Regions from separate parts of the Lysinibacillus sp. FJAT-14222 genome, predicted to be linked through region 2. Evidence: riboswitches for the same ligand, from Rfam matches in the RefSeq annotation. Region 2 holds a riboswitch; the other holds the start of a gene.
The links. Region 2 has a riboswitch for cobalamin ahead of AN161_RS02325 (hypothetical protein). Riboswitches for the same ligand answer to the same signal wherever they lie in the genome.
Positions count from the first base shown of each region.

Region 1: linked by a shared signal. The riboswitch ahead of AN161_RS24640 (ribonucleoside-diphosphate reductase subunit alpha) and the one ahead of AN161_RS02325 (hypothetical protein) in region 2 are both predicted to bind cobalamin.

Region 1 is NZ_LIYL01000059.1:182,585-191,322, forward strand. It holds gene AN161_RS24605 (bifunctional adenosylcobinamide kinase/adenosylcobinamide-phosphate guanylyltransferase) at 1-503, shown strand, start outside; gene cobS (adenosylcobinamide-GDP ribazoletransferase) at 543-1,319, shown strand; gene AN161_RS24615 (histidine phosphatase family protein) at 1,292-1,891, shown strand; gene AN161_RS24620 (bifunctional adenosylcobinamide kinase/adenosylcobinamide-phosphate guanylyltransferase) at 1,840-2,232, shown strand; gene AN161_RS30385 (hypothetical protein) at 2,221-2,472, opposite strand; gene AN161_RS24630 (ECF transporter S component) at 2,635-3,129, shown strand; gene AN161_RS24635 (hypothetical protein) at 3,126-3,812, shown strand; cobalamin riboswitch at 3,920-4,107, shown strand; gene AN161_RS24640 (ribonucleoside-diphosphate reductase subunit alpha) at 4,272-6,485, shown strand; gene AN161_RS24645 (ribonucleotide-diphosphate reductase subunit beta) at 6,498-7,538, shown strand; gene AN161_RS24650 (hypothetical protein) at 7,899-8,630, opposite strand.
Region 2 is NZ_LIYL01000005.1:57,198-65,935, reverse strand. It holds gene AN161_RS28470 (hypothetical protein) at 1-62, shown strand, start outside; gene AN161_RS29355 (hypothetical protein) at 108-440, shown strand; gene AN161_RS02360 (hypothetical protein) at 700-897, shown strand; gene AN161_RS02355 (thymidylate synthase) at 940-1,149, shown strand; gene AN161_RS02350 (Rrf2 family transcriptional regulator) at 1,263-1,673, shown strand; gene AN161_RS02345 (NAD(P)-dependent oxidoreductase) at 1,749-2,378, shown strand; gene aspA (aspartate ammonia-lyase) at 2,509-3,927, shown strand; gene AN161_RS02335 (HAMP domain-containing methyl-accepting chemotaxis protein) at 4,070-5,320, shown strand; partial or broken gene AN161_RS30440 (amidase) at 5,973-6,119, shown strand; cobalamin riboswitch at 6,541-6,725, shown strand; gene AN161_RS02325 (hypothetical protein) at 6,976-7,749, shown strand; gene AN161_RS02320 (TetM/TetW/TetO/TetS family tetracycline resistance ribosomal protection protein) at 8,006-8,738, opposite strand, start outside.

The DNA.
Region 1 (8,738 bases), on a different contig from region 2:
ACTATCAAACAAAGTTCATGCAAGCACAACGACTTATTTATATTGCTTCTGGAGTAGCGATGGATCGTGAAATGGAGAAGCGGATAATGCGACATCAGGCAGACAGACAAGCGCAAAATATCGAGTGGCTTACGATAGAAGCACCTTATGAAATCGCAGGTACATTGCATAAACTGACCGATGGAGATATCGTGTTATGGGACTGTGTGACTACATGGCTGACAAATGCATTTTATGAGGGTTATGACATGGGGACTCCCTGTGTGGAACAACCAGGCTGTTTAGAGGAGAAGCTTCGTGTTTTAAAAAAGGCAGTAGGGACGTTACTTGAGAAAAGGGTGACGTTTTTTGTCGTCTCGAATGAATTATTCGATGAGCCTCCATATATAAACGAGGAAGTTGAATTATATCGACAAATGCTCGGACAATTACATCAATGGTTCGTTTCTATAGCGGATGAGGCGTATGAAATTAATTATGGTATCGTAAAGAAGTGGAAATAATGAACGCGCTTAGAAAATTAAAAGAAGGCAGGCAAGACGATGAAAAGTTTCTGGCATAGCATACAACTTGCATTTCAATTTTTTACAGTTTTGCCGGTACATAAAGAAATTCCTTTAACGAAGGCAACTATTACAGGGATGTTCGCCTTTTTGCCATGGATTGGGGCTCTTATGGGCACCTTAGTGGCAGCGGTGATATATGGTTTAACAGAATGGACGGCGAGCAGTGAGGTATTGCTTTCTTTTGTGATTATCGGATTACTCGCTTTATTTACTGGTGGTTTACATTTAGACGGTTTTATTGATATGGGGGATGCGTATTTTTCGTATCGGGACCGAGAGAAGCGGCTTGAAATTTTAGATGATCCACGTGTCGGTGCATTTGGTGTACTTTCAGTGCTATTTTTAGTGCTAGGTAAATTTGTTATACTGCATGAACTATTCGTGCAGCATAAGTTAGCTCTTTGGATGCTTATTTTTATTCCCTTATTAACACGAGTAGGCATGAGTTTTTATTTTATGTCGCTGAAGTGCTCAAAAGAAAAAGGGCTTGCCTACTTTTTTAAATCACATATTAAGCCGGGATTACTTATATGCTTTATGCTTATCACACTAGTTGTGGCGTATAGTAGCTTATTGTTTGTAATAGGCTTCTCAATTGTTCCATTAGTGCTGATAGCTGTATTAGCGATTGCCTTTCTAGTTTTTCGGCAATTTACAGTGCGCAACTTTGGTGGCGTTTCAGGGGATTTACTCGGTGCATCAATTGAAGGGATGGAGGTTGTTCTGTGGGTGACGTTGTTATTGTGCGCTTAATGAGACATGCACCAACAAAGGAAAATTTGGAAAAGCGATATATTGGCTGGACAGACTCGTCATTAGCTGATGCATCTTTGCTTTCTGTTGTAGATAAAGGTGTCACGAAAGTGCACGGTAGTGATTTGCTACGCTGTAGGGAAACAGCTGCTCGTTATTTTCCGAATGCAACTTACATGGCAGATAGAAGATTTCGAGAGTCGAACTTTGGAGAATTTGAAGGGCGAACATATGAGGACTTAAAATCGGATGGTCGTTATTGTTCATGGTTAGATGATCCCGTTCAGTCACCACCTCCAAAAGGGGAAGGCTTCGATGTATTTTGTGCGCGTGTCATTGAAGGATTCACAGCATTACCAAAAGATGAAGATACTTATCATCTCGTTGTACACGGTGGAGTCATTCGAGCGCTACTTGTTGCATTTGCACCAACTGAGCAACCTTTTTGGTCGTATCAAACACCGCATGATAAAATGTTTTCTTTAACGTTTACAAAAAAGGCTTGGGAGGAGGGAGCGAGATGCATGTCTTTATCGGAGGAGCCTATAGTGGAAAAACCGACTATGTTATGAAATTGCTTGCAGATCAACAAGTTGAGCTTGTAGATGGCTATGTACCTGATGATACTCCTGCCTGTGATGTACTTGTTATTAAAAACTTAGAGAAGTGGCTCATAACACAAGATCTTGAGGATGATGAAACCCTTATTAGAACCATTTTGACAAGGCTAAAGACTCTTGAAGAAAATTGTACACTGTATATTATTGTGACCGATATGGGACGGGGAGTTGTGCCAATGGAAAAACAGGCACGATTATTACGTGATGCATGTGGGCGTTTGTACCAGGCATTATTTGCTGAAGCCGAACTCGTTGTACGCATCTGGTACGGTATCGGGGAACTAATCAAATAATATAGATTTGAAAAATTTAGAAGGCTTTTCATTAAAAATGTTTGGGTTGATGATTGTTAAAACCTTCGCTATGTTTGTTAGTTGATTGGAGTGGAGGCTGAGTGACTCCTTGGGGATCAGCGATAGAGGAACCAAGGCTAAAACCATCACGTCCTGTGATAACGCCTTCGTGACCAACATCATGCTGTTGCTGTCGCTACGCTTTCGCGCAAAAAACATCTGTTGGCCCAAGCGGCTCATCGGACGCCCCCAGGAAGCTTTGTTCTGTGCGAAAGCGAAGCGGCAGCAACAAATGTTTTATCTGTGCGAAAGCGTAGCGGCAGCAACAAAGCACCCAGCCGGAACGGAAATCAACCACACGTTATAATGAATAGCCAAATATTAAAGGAATGAGGGAATGGGATGGATCGACAAAGATTGATGAAATTGACGCTCACTGCCATGGTAGCGGCAATTTGTGCAGTGGGTGCAGTCATTAAAATTCCAACATTTATTACAACTGCTGCGTTGGACTCTGCTCCTGCATTTTTGAGCGTTGTATTTTTATCTCCAGTATTAGCTGGGGTTGCGGGGGGAATTGGGCACTTGATTTCAGCCTTAACTTCGGGTTTTCTATATGGACCACTACATATTATTATCGCAGTGGAAATGTTTATTGTTGTATGGATCTTCGGGGTTATGCATAAAAAAGGAATGCATTTTTGGAAATGGCCTGTTGCGCTTATTTTAAACGGCGTTGTCTCACCATTACCGTTTTACTTTATCATTAGTCCGGCGTTTTACTGGGGTTCTCTTACTAGTCTTCCATTAGCAACACTTATTAATTTAGTCATCGTTGCCATTGTGATGCCAATTCTGTCTAAGGTGTTTGTGCGTAAGGAAGGTCGAGTACATTGAGAAATGCAATAAAAGTAGGTGGGCTCATTACTACAACAGATAATGCCGCAGCAATTGGTGAAAAACCACAAGATATTGTGTCTGCCCCAGATCAACTAACGGCATACTTGACCGCACGTGTTACCTTTTTAGAGCAGCTTGCGGCAAATGCTTTACCGACACATATCCTATTAGCTAATTTTTCAGGGGATGCTGCATGGTCTCGTTATGTTGCCGGCATTCAACAGGTCTTCGATGAGGTTGGTCTTATTTGTCCACCAATAGACGGTAGCACAGAGTCCAATATGCCGACTTTACAATCAGGTTTGTCCATTACGATGCTTGGTGAGCAGCAGAAACGTACATTATCTAAGCATGAATACCTTGTTTGGTACACATATGGACTGCCGCTTGTAGGCAATGAAGTCCTTGCGCAGCCTGAGGATGTCGCACAGCTACAACCTATTTTTCAGGCGTGGAAAGAGGAAATTGTGCAGCAAGTTTGGCCAGTTGGATCAAAGGGGCTGCAAGCAGAATTTACACGACTTTTTGATGATCAACAGGTCGGAAGTTCGTTAGATGTTGAAAAAACAGCTGGTCCATGTGCAGTCATTTTACTCGGAATACATCCAGAAAAAGAGCAGCTGGCACAAAAAAAATTTCCTAGAAATTTTGAAAAACTACGTAAAACTGCATTGTATTAGGGCTTGCTTCGAGAAAAAGTAGCACATTACAAATTGCAAGGGGCAAATCGCCTATTGCAACAGTAAACACAATATGTTAGATTTGTTTAGGAGTTAAAACACAATATATAGTATTTTGGACAAACGGTACCAATATGGTTTAAAAGGGAATTCGGAAAAAGAGTCATCTTAAGCCGAAGCTGTCCCCGCAACTGTAAGTGCTGACAAATGATGAATAGGCCACTGTGAAAAATGGGAAGGCTATCATTTGGAGGAAGCATGAGCCAGGAGACCTGCCGAGATGTTCAAGACAGCAACACATTCTTCGGGGATTGAGAAGTGGAGGCGAGAGATTTGTTCACTTCTTTGTGTGCATGTCCTTCATTTCCATTTCCGATTTTACAGCGATCACGTAACCGATAGATGTTGCGTGATCGCTTTTTTGTGTTGTCTGGAGAAAGAAAGGGAGAGAATGTGTACATGACAATTCAAATCGAACAGCAAATGGCTAAGCTTAAGAAAAGTTATACGGAGGATGAACTTGAAAGTTTTGTAAGGTTATCGGATCGATGGCTACGAAAAAACGACAATGCCACATTTGAAGCATGGGCGGATGCGATGATTTTACAAACGCTTAGCCTAATTGACGAAGAGGAGCCATACTGGACATTTGTCGCAGCGCAAATTTATTTAGAAAAATTATATGACCAATTTGCAATGCGCCGCGGTGTTTCGGTAAAAGATGTTTATAAGGTTTTCCCAGCACAATTAGCGCGCTATACAGAGGCTGGTTTGTATCATGAAAGTTTAACAACAAAATATAGTGAGCAGGAGCTTCAGGAACTTGCTTCTTATTTAGAACAAAGCCGTGATGAATTGTTTACGTATATTGGCTTAAAAACATTAATGGATCGCTATGTTGTCCGTGATTACACGAAAACACCAGTGGAGCTACCGCAGGAACGTTGGATGGTCATTGCGATGACACTTATGCAGGATGAAACAGAAAATCGTTTAGAAAAAGTACGTGAATCTTACTGGGCGATGAGTAATTTATATATGACTGTTGCCACACCGACATTATCGAATGCAGGCAAAACGCATGGACAGCTATCTAGCTGCTTTATCGATACAGTAGATGATAGTTTACAAAGCATTTATGACACGAATACAGATGTCGCAACATTATCGAAATACGGTGGTGGTATTGGTGTTTATATGGGCAAAATTCGTAGCCGTGGCTCATCTATTAAAGGCTTTAAAGGTGCATCAAGTGGTGTATTGCCGTGGATTAAACAGCTTAATAATACGGCGGTTTCAGTCGATCAGCTTGGTCAACGACAAGGAGCAATTGCTGTCTATCTAGATGTTTGGCACAAGGACGTCTTTACGTTTTTAGATTTACGCTTAAACAATGGGGATGAGCGTATGCGTGCCCATGATATTTTCACGGGGCTTTGCTTACCGGATTTATTTATGGAAGCTGTTGAGGCACGTGAGGAATGGCATTTATTTGACCCACATGAAGTGCGAGAGGTCATGGGCTTCTCACTAGAAGATTTCTACGATGAGAAAAAAGGTGACGGTTCCTTCCGAGAAAAATATGCGGAATGTATCGCCAATCCATTATTAAGTCGTGAGAGCGTACCGGCTATTGATATTATGAAGCGTATTATGCGTTCACAGCTTGAAACAGGCGTACCGTTTATGTTCTATCGTGATGAAGTAAATCGCATGAATCCGAATAAGCATGAAGGGATGGTTTACAGCTCGAACCTGTGCACAGAAATATTCCAGAATATGTCGGCTACTGAATTTGAGTCTATTACCTTAGAAGATGATGTCATCGTAACACGTCGCAAGCCAGGAGATTTCGTTGTCTGTAACTTATCATCTATTAATTTAGGTAGAGCTGTACCGGCTGGTGTTCTAGAACGATTGATTCCAATTCAAGTACGTATGTTAGATAACGTTATTGCCTTAAATACAATTCCAGTTAAACAGGCAGAGCGTACAAACTTGCGCTACCGTGGGATTGGACTTGGAACATTTGGTTGGCATCATTTACTAGCTTTGAAAGAAATTCAATGGGAGTCTGAGGATGCTGTAGAATTCGCGGACAAGCTATATGAGGAAATTGCCTATTTAACAATTCGTGCTTCCAACGATTTGGCAAGTGAAAAAGGTGCTTACCCATTATTTGAAGGCTCAGATTGGCATACTGGTGCGTATTTTGACAAACGTGGCTATGACAGTCATAAATGGAATGCGTTACGCGCCGCGGTTGCGGAAAAAGGTATGCGCAACGGCTATGTTATGGCGGTTGCCCCTAACTCATCAACATCCATTTTAGCGGGCAGTACGGCAACGATTGATCCAATCTTCCAAAAGAGTTATTCAGAGGAGAAAAAGGATTACAAAATTCCAGTAACAGTACCAGATCTATCACCAGTGACGACTTGGTATTATAAATCTGCTTATTTCATCGATCAAAATTGGACAATCAAACAAAATGCTGCACGAGCACGTCATATCGACCAAGGCATTTCACTTAATTTATATGTTCAAAATACGATTAAGGCGAAGGACTTACTAGCACTGCATATGAATGCTTGGGCGAGCGGTGTGAAAACGACATATTATGTGCGCTCAACATCTGTAGAATTGCTAGAATGTGAGTCTTGCGCGAGCTAGGAGGAAGTAACAATGACAACAATTATAAAACGACAAATTATGGATAAAGATGCACCGAACCGTTCAACAGGAATTGTCAACGGACGTTCTTCAAACATTTTAAACTGGGATGATGTGCGTTTCAGCTGGGCTTATCCAAAGTATAAAAAAATGCTTGGTAACTTCTGGACACCATTCGAAATTAATATGAGCAATGATGTCAAGCAATTTCCTGAGCTATCAGCGGATGAACAGGAATCATTTTTAAAAATAATTGGCTTACTGGCACTATTAGATAGTGTACAAACAGATTTTGCTGGCAAAGTGGCAGACTATTTAACAGATTCCAGCTTAAATGCGTTAATGATTATTTTAGCGCAGCAGGAGGTAATCCATAATCACTCTTATTCTTACGTGCTCTCAAGTATTGTCAATAAAGATGAGCAGGATCGTACGTTTGACTTTTGGCGTACAGAGCCAGTATTAGAGCGACGCAATGATTTCGTTATTAAGGGCTACCGTGCATTTTCGGAGGAGCCAACTGTTGAAAATATGCTAGAAGCGATTGTCTATGATGTGATTTTGGAAGGTTTATTCTTCTATTCTGGCTTTGCCTTCTTCTATCATTTAGCACGCAATCAAAAAATGGTGGCAACGTCAACGATGATTAATTATATTAACCGCGATGAGCAGCTTCATGTCGATTTATTTGTGAAAATTTATCAGGAGCTATTAGAGGAATATCCTCAATACGATACGCCTGAACGAGCAGCTCGTGTACAGGAGATTTTCCGTGAAGCTGTACAGCTAGAAATCGATTGGGCAAATGAAGTAATTGGCGATAAAGTTAAAGGCCTCGATGTGGAAGATGTGCATGATTATGTGCATTTCTATGCCAATGTTCGCTGTAATCAGCTTGGCGTGGAGCGTCCATTTGAGGGCTACCGCAAAAATCCATTGAAGTGGGTTAAAGCTTACGAGGATGTTGACTTAGGAAAAACAGATTTCTTCGAGCAACGTTCTCGTCAATATGTAAAGGTCAATGTAGAAGATAACGGCTTTGATGATTTGTAATGCTAAATACACCTCAATGTTGACATAACATTGAGGTGTATTTTTTGTGAGAGTACTCGGGTTAGGGGTAAACGACTTAGGTAAAATAAAGAAGTGCCCAGCTAAGAGGGAGACCTGGATTGAGTTCATAAAAGAAAAGGAGGCATTTTCATTCCTTTAGGTTATTGGAATGGCAATTGCGATTATCGTAATAACAAGAAAAAGAAATAAGTTTATAGTATCGTACTAAACTATTTCGCACTAAGAATCGATCATTAAATGTTATCGCTACACCTTTCCCATCCTTTTCGGCGTGAATGTGTAAATGTGGATCGCTTGTATTTCCCGAGTTTCCTACTTTTCCAAGTATTTGGCCCTCTTTTACTTTTTCGCCTTTTGCATAGGGGCTAATAAAACGGTAGCATCATGGTTCTCACATGATAGGGTGACATGATTTCCCTTAGGATTTTCTGGATCAGATTTAGGAGGAGGGAGATCAGATAAATCATTTTGGATGCTGACTACTTTTCCATTACAAGGACTATACAAATCATCTGCGAATATTTTATACTTATCCAATTCTTCAGGATATAGTCCACTTGCACGGGTTCCAATCGTATTTAATTTTAAAATGTCTAAAGCATATTTTTGACCTGGATGGGCTTGATGATAGTTCATTAACTCCTGATTGCCACCCTGTCCAACATAGTAGGTGCCATTCTTAAGTGGGAAAGATAACTCAATTCCTTTTTCGGCTACTGTATAGCTTTTTACGACCAAAGCATTATAAGTACCAAAAACCAAAATAAGGACAATATAAATACCAATTGAAAACTTTTGATCTAGTGTATATTTTATGGTGAACGGTAAATTACTTACCCTTTTCCAAGAAAAAACGAAAGTGACAATCAAGATAACCAACCAAAGAAAGCGAACATAATAACCAACCCAACTCCAGTTTCCTGCTTGAAATAACCAAACGATTAGTGCTGCAGTCACGAATGAGTCCAACAACCATTCCAGTTTACTTTTAAAAGTAGCTTTCCATAGCGAAATAATAAAGCTGGCAGGCAATACGATTAGCATACCAATGGAATAAAAGATTGGAAACACTATTTCTCATCCCCTTTTGATGCTTTATTGGAAGCTATAACATTATTGGCAATATATTTCTTCATCCTAATTTTCATTGCAACATAGTGATAATAGTAAAAGAACCTT
Region 2 (8,738 bases):
GGAAAGAAACTTCAAAGCGACGGATGGAACTGGCAGAGCGACGGAAAGAAACATCAAAGTGACGGATGGAACTGGCATAGCGACGGAAAGAAACACCAAAGCGACGGATGGAACTGGCAGAGCGACGGAAAGAAATCGGAGTGACGGAAAGAAACATCAAAGTGACGGAAAGAAATCAGAGCGATGGAAAGAATCGGCAGAGTGACGGAAAGAAACATCAAAGCGACGGATGGAACCGGCAGAGCGACGGAAAGAAACATCAAAGCGACGGATGGAACTGGCAGAGCGACGGAAAGAACCGGCAGAGTGACGGAAAGAAATCAGAGCGACGGAAAGAAACATCAAAGCGACGGATGGAACTGGCAGAGCGACGGATAGAAATCAGAGCGATGGAAAGAATCGGCAGAGCGACGGAAAGAAACATCAAAGCGACGGATTGAACTGGCAGAGCGACGGAAAGAAATCAGAGCGACGGAAAGAACCATCAAAGCGACGGATGGAACTGGCAGATCGACGGAAAGAAACACCAAAGCGACGGATTAAACACCAAAAAACCGATCCGAATTATTTAATAGAGAGCCAAATTCTCTAGCACTTTATATGAAGAAAGTTAAAATTTATGAAAATTTTTCCGATATAAGTTTTAATATGGGAGTTTTCAATAAAAATGTAGAGGTGAATGGTGTGGGGAGATCATTGGTGTTTCAACTAGATGGAAGAGGACGTGAGCAGCATTTAAGGACGAAGTTGCTTATGAATACTTCTCAACAAAACGGGGACTCTATTCAACAACATGAGCTGCCACACATCTCTACAAAATTAACACAGGAGCAAATAGATAATATGATGCAGGTTATTGAGGAGATTCGCCTTAAACGGTATAAAGAAAGACTATAAATGTAAGCGTCTTCTAAGCTATAATAGCTTGGGAGGTGTTTTATGATGAACGTGATATTTATAGAAGCGTTTTCAGGTACAGAGCTTTTACAAATGATGTCACATGATGTGGCAGGCATATTAGCAGCGGCACAGGGCGAAAGTGTGACGTTTCCAGTTGGCCATTTTAAGTATGAATTTCATAATTTAGATTTTTATGAGGAAAATGGAGAAATACGACAAGAATTAGTCATTTACGTAAAGAAAATATAATCATCGTATAATACTCCTTCAAACGGAAAAAATAAATACAGGAGCAAATAAAGCAATTCATTTGCATTTATTTAAACCTGTAACTATAATAGTTACAACAGGTGGTGATACATATGGTGAACAGTCGATTTTCGGTAACGATCCATATACTTTCGCTCATTGCAACAACCTCTGATAAAAGTCAGCTAACATCTGATATTATCGCAGGGAGTGTAAATACAAATCCAGTTGTCGTGCGACGAATGATCGGGGTGCTAAAAAAAGCGGGCTTGCTTACGTCACAAACAGGAATAGCAGGCTATGACCTATTAGTGGAGCCAAAAGATTTAACGCTCTTAGCCATTTACCATGCGATTGATGGGCCCGAGCAGCTATTTGCGATTCACGATGAGCCAAATCCAGCATGTACGGTAGGTCGAAAAATCCAACGTACATTGGAGGGTGTTTATACAACTGTTTGGCATGCAATGGAAGAACAGCTACAAGCGCAAACTTTACAGGATGTGCTAGATCAACTTCGTTAAATTAACGAAGTGGGTCTTTTGTATCTAACCTGTAACTTAAATAGTTACAATTAAAAAATGGGAGGAATTATAAGTATGAAAATTGCAGTAATTGGTGCAACAGGGAAAGCAGGACAAACAATTGTGGAGGAGGCACTACAGCGTGGTCATGATGTAACTGCGATTGTACGTTCGGCTTCTAAAGTAACAGCAAATATTCATGTTTTTGAAAAGGATGTTTTTGAATTATCTCAAGAAGAGGTGAAAGGCTTTGACGTAGTCGTAAATGCGTTTGGCGCTCCTGCTGGTCAGGAGGAATTACATGTGAAAGCTGGCCGTCATTTAATTGATATCTTTACTGGCATTGATACAAAATTATTTGTTGTTGGTGGGGCGGGTAGTTTGTTTGTAGACCCAGAGAAAATAGTACGCGTAATGGATACTCCGGATTTCCCAGAAATGTTTTACGCGACAGCAAAAAACCAAGGTGAAAATCTACGTGACTTACAACAATCAACTATTGCTTGGACATTTTTAAGCCCATCTGCTTTTTTTGATCCAGAGGGTCCACGTACAGGCAGCTATACTGCTGGAGAAGATCATTTATTAGTAAACGCTGCTGGTGAAAGTTATGTCAGCTATGCAGATTATGCCATTGCTGTGTTAGATGAAATTGAAAATCCAAAGCATGTAAACACACGTTTTACAGTGACTTCTAATAAATAATGATGAAACCGAGCGTAAAAACTGCGCTCGGTTTTTGTTATTTTTCATTTTACAGATAAATGACTGTTTACAATACGGCATTAATTAGCTACTATCAAGTGTGAGTATTACATAAAAGGAGACGACAATTATGTCCACACAACGTATAGAAAAAGACTTTTTAGGTGAACGTGCATTACCAAGCAATGCTTATTACGGAATTCAAACGCTTCGTGCAACTGAAAATTTCCCAATTACAGGTTACACGATTCACTCAGCCCTTATTAAGGCAATGGGGATTGTTAAAAAAGCAGCTGCATTAGGTAATATGGAAGTACACCTACTTTCAAAAGAAATCGGAGATGCAATTGTCGAAGCTTCACAAGAAGTTATTGATGGTGAATGGGATGCTGAATTTATCGTAGATCCAATCCAAGGCGGTGCTGGCACATCTATTAATATGAATGCCAACGAAGTCATTGCTAACCGTGCCTTAGAAATTTTGGGCAAAGAAAAAGGGGACTACCAAACAATTAGCCCAAACAGCCATGTTAATATGTCTCAATCAACAAATGATGCTTTCCCAACAGCTATTCATATTGCTGTGTTGAATTTGATAGATGAATTACTTCTTACAATGGAAAACATGCAAGCGGTGTTCCACCAAAAAGCGGAGCAATTTGCGCATGTTATTAAAATGGGTCGTACGCATTTACAAGACGCTGTACCGATTCGATTAGGACAAGAATTTGAAGCATATTGTCGTGTTATTAACCGTGATATTGCCCGCATTCGTCAAACTCGTCCAAATTTATATGATGTAAATATGGGGGCAACAGCTGTTGGTACAGGATTAAATGCATTCCCAGATTATATTAAATCAGTAGATGTTCATCTTGCAGAAATTTCAGGTTTGCCGCTTAAAGGCGCTACACATCTAGTGGATGCAACACAAAATACAGATGCTTATACAGAAGTATCAGGCGCATTGAAAATCTGTATGATTAATATGTCGAAAATTGCTAATGACCTTCGTTTAATGGCATCTGGTCCACGTGCTGGGTTAGGGGAAATCATCTTACCAGCTCGTCAGCCTGGTTCGTCTATTATGCCAGGGAAAGTGAATCCTGTTATGCCAGAGGTTCTTAACCAAGTTGCCTTCCAAGTAATTGGTAATGACCAAACAATTTCTTTAGCATCTGAAGCAGGACAATTAGAATTAAACGTAATGGAGCCTGTGCTTGTCTTCAACTTAATTCAATCTATTAGTATTATGAATAACGTGTTCCGAGCATTTACACAAAATTGCTTGAAGGATATTGAAGCAAATGAAGACCGCATGAAAGAATATGTGGAAAAAAGCGTTGGTATTCTAACAGCAGTAAACCCACATATTGGCTATGAGGTAGCTGCCCGACTTGCACGTGAAGCAATCTTATCTGGTCGTTCAATTCGTGAGCTTTGCCTTGAAGAGGGTGTACTAACGAAAGAACAATTAGATTTAATTCTAGATCCATATGAGATGACACATCCAGGTATTGCAGGATCAAGTATAATGAAATTTAAATAATGATTATGAAAGCACTTTGTGAGAGCAAAGTGCTTTTTATATGTCTTTAATCTTATAAAAGTTGGGCTTTTTTCTATGAAATTTAGGATATTTCAACTATAATGACTACGTTGGAATAATATTATAGTTGGAGGAATTTAGTATGAGTTTACGAAAAAAAAGTATAATTGGCTTTTCTACTTTAAATGTTCTCATGGGTGTTATTTTAATTATAGACCTAGCAAATGTGACTTCATTAGAATGGCTATCTACTTTATTAACAGTAATAGGAATTACTATGACAATATCGTGTATTTTCTATGTAAAATTTAAAATTATTAAGCCCATTAATCAATTAGCAGAATCCGCTCAAGCAATAGCTGAAGGAAATTTGCATACTGCTCCGATTGAGATGAATTCCAATGATGAAATTTCAGAGTTAGCTAAAGCGTTTATAGAGATGAAAGAACAATTACATACGATGACACAAAAAATTGCAAGTAGTTCTACAGACTTATCAGCGAGCATAGAGGAACTATCAGCAAGTACAAATGAAATTACGATTGCAGTTGAGGAAGTTGACTCACAAATGGAGAAAACGACTGAGGGTCTTAAGCAAGCTGCACAGTCTGCTAATGAAAGTGCTATTTCTATGCAGGAGACTGCTGACGGCATTGAACGTATTACCGTGGCCACGCAAGGTGTTTTTGATCATGCCAAAGAAGCAAATGAAATTGCAGGCAACGGTGCGGAAATTTTACATGTGGCTAAAAATCAAATGCAATTTATTTCAACTTCTACTGAAAAAACGAGCGAATTAATGCAACAATTATCAAGCAAAATGACGGATATCAAATCTATGACAGACATGATTACAGCAATTACAGATCAAACGAATTTGCTTGCACTAAATGCAGCGATTGAAGCGGCACGTGCTGGAGAGCATGGCAAAGGCTTTGCAGTAGTAGCGGAGGAAGTTCGAAAATTGGCAGAGCAATCTAAGCATTCAGCCACTCAAATTGTCGAGCTAGTAGTTGGCATTGAAAGCGATACAAAACAAGTAGCAACTTCTGTTGAAGAGGATTTGAAAAACGTTCAACAGGGCGTCTATGTCATCGATGAAGCCACAAAGTCATTTGGCACAATCTCTCAGAATGTTAGCAAAATGGCGAACCAGCTAGAGGATATTTCCGCAACGTCTGAGGAGCTTTCAGGTAGCGCTAATGAGGTAACAAAATTAGTATCGACGATCGCCAATGGAATGGAAAGTTTATCTAATTATACAGAGGTCATTCTACAATCAGTCGATGAGCAAAATGCCTCCATGCAAGCAGTCAATATGGTAGTGTCACAAGACCTATGTGTACAAGCTGAAAATTTACAAAAACTTACACAGCGATTTAATGGACAATAATGTGTAACTAATTGAAAGAAACATAAATAAAAAAGGCTATTTTGCAGGGGAAACTTTCTGCGAAATAGCCCTTTTTTATTCTATTTCAGGAGCATTGATGACCGTTGTTATCAACTTTTCCACTATATTGAGCCGCTAGCTCCGCTTAAAAACTTTAGAATTAAATATTAAATAAGCCGAAAAAACCAGTTTTTATCGTAATTAATACTATGCTAATCATAAACATCATTTCTGCGATAGTAGCAATAGAATCTTTTTTATTTTCTGCGTATTTCCATTCCATAATTGCACGTAATGTTTCAGATGCTATTAAAAAGACAATTATGATAAACTATGTTTCAAAATACCAAGCAATTCCAACATTATCATTGTAAATCATATAATAAGTACTAATTAAAAATAGAGTTGTAAAAAGTATTCGTACAAACCAATCTAGTTTTTTATGTCTTTCGTTAAGGTAATTAACAGAAAACCATATCTTTCTTTCGACACCTAGCAACTTTCTAATTATAAATCCAAAAATACTAATTATTAAAAGTAGTACAATAAGAAAAAGTATTAATGTTCCTAGTTCGATATTAATATTATTCAATTTCATTCACCTCTCAACCTGATCTTTTCTAATGAGACGAGGGCGTTACACAAGGACTTTATTGCCGTCCCAGCGGGGTATATGAAAAATGGGAGACCGTTTGGCGTAACTTTCGCTGGAACTGCATTTAGTGAGGATGTACTAATAAAACTCGCATTTTCATACGAACAAGCAAGTAAATTACGAAAAGCTCCGGAGTTGTATTAAGATCCTACAAGACTCAATTCACTTTAAAAATGACTGTTTTTCCAAAGATTGTCGCTGATAAAAGAAAAAGGCAGATTTAATCTACAACACGTAGAATAAATTCTGTCTTTTTATATTTTGTGAATCAATAGGTTGCGTTAGTTGTATAATTCGTTTGTTGCTGCATTTGAACAACCATATTCATACGGGACTATACCTATGAGTATAATTTTGCTTTTGGGAGTTATCCGATATTATAAAACAAATGGAAACAGAGAACGAGATAATTGAAGACGAACGCACAATTCAAGCATTATAACTAGAAGAAAAAGAATAAGGAACTGGAATATTTTATGTTATTTGACTTTGGAAAAATACTCCTTTACAATTGATTTTAATAATCTATAAGGAATCTATAGTACATTAGATTCCTCTAACAACTGAATAGCGTGGAGTAATAGGTGTAAATTGCGTGCAATTTACTTAAAAGGGAAGTCGGTGCAATTCCGACACTGTCCCGCAACTGTAAATGTGAGCGACTTTTCATAGACCACTGTTTAACGACGGGAAGGGGAAAAGTAGCGGTGATCATGAGTCAGGATACCTGCCTATTATGAGTACACACCAGAACCCTACGAGGAATAGGAGGTGGCATGTTGACAAAACAGAATGCTCTGTTCGTCACTGTACGTCAAACGCCCAAAATAAGAGAAGGTAGTCGCTTTCGAGGCAATTCTTTTATGCTTGGGTATAATTTGACATTATGTGATGAGTGAAAAAGATAGAATGAAGGATTTCCTCTTGTTGTAGGAAATCCTTTTTTTATGCGAAAGAATACTTCCGTTTTGAAAAATATGTACGAAAAGAGGATGCACGTATGACGAATATTCATGTATGTACAGCACAAGAATCGCAATATGTAGATATGGAAATTTGTAAGCAACCACGCACTGAAGTTGCCAAGAAAGCTACAACAAGAATGGTCGTAGAATCACTTGTCGATCAATTATTAGCTAGTAATCTTATTAGTAATGAACGATTGTTTGATCAAATTTTTTATAACAAAGATATTATTTGGATTCAAAATGAAAGTTTTAATGGGCACCTTTTTGCAAAGGCAAACATTACAGATCAGCTTAAAACAAAAACAAATGATTTTATGATGTATATGCCGACAAATCCAATTGTGTACGAGGTGAATGGTGAGCATTATCATTTAATTACTCGCATCGATTCGACTCGTGCAAAACCAAATTTAGAGCGACTTTCCCAAGTCCCTAAGGCAATACTAAGTGCTGCTCGTGTCAATGATTTATTGTGTTCGATAGTGATGCGCTTTTATGAAACATATTTGGAGGATTTATCAACAAGTGATGAAGCGAAACAAGAAAATGCTAAACTGATAAACTTTGTAGAGCGTGAATTTAAGCAATTTTTACAGGCTGTGAGTGAATTGAATGATTATCATTTAAACTGGCACCCACGCGGTAACGGGCATGAGCTATTGCTTGAATTAATTGATAATTTACAACTTTTAAAAAGTCGACCTGGCAAGGTAATAATTGATTTTTCAAATGCTCATGGTTATATAGTCGTGGAGCCTTCCTATCGCTTTATTAAACAGGATGGGGAAACGGTACAAGCTTTGTAAAGTTTAGAAATATCCGCGGCAAGGATTTAAAGATGCTCGGGGCGACCCGCACGAAGTAGGAGAATACCCGCGGAAGGAGAGCGAATACCCGCGCGAAGCAAGGAAATACCCGCGGAAGCAGGTCGAATACCCGCGGAAGCAAAGCAAATACCCGCGCGAAGCAAGAATCCCCACGAAATCACCCAGCAAATCCCACGAAACACAAAAAAACAGGACATTGATATAACTAAAATCAAGTCCTGTTTTTTTTATAAATCTATTTAGTACAATGCATAGCTGCCTCCGCTTCCTGCCATGGAACGGAGTAACCCTTGCCTTTTGCACAAAAAATACTAGAGGATGTATATTCAGGATCGGCGTTCTTATCGTAGCCAATTTGCGCGATAATGTCTTCAGTATTGTGACACAAATCATAGCCATCAAATTGTAGGGAGAGTACGCCCTTACCATTGGTGTAGGCGGCAAAGGTTGTACTGTAGCTCATAAATGTTGCGACAGGGGCACGTCCGGTTAAAATCGCATTATTTTCAGTTAAGATTGGCGCGTCAAATGTTCCAGAAGCTTGCTGAATATCGGTCATCATGCGGCCGATAAAATCACTAGGGGCTTTAAGCTTAAAGCGGTAATACGGCTCTAGTAATACATTTTCTGCTTGCTCTAGCCCTTGACGTAATGCACGGAATGTTGCCTCTCGGAAATCGCCACCTTCAGTATGTTTAATATGTGCACGCCCCGTTAAGAGAGTGAAGCGTATATCTGTCACGGGAAAACCTGTTAACAGCCCATGATGATCGCGCTCGAATAAATGCTTTTCAATGAGTCGTTGATGCCCAACCGATAAATCATCCGCATGACATGCATTGACAAATGTATTGCCAGTACCACGTGTATTTGGCTCCATTAATAAATGGACTTCTGCATAATGCTTTAATGGCTCAAAATGACCGTAGCCTGTCACAGTTGTTGAGATTGTTTCCATGTATAAAATC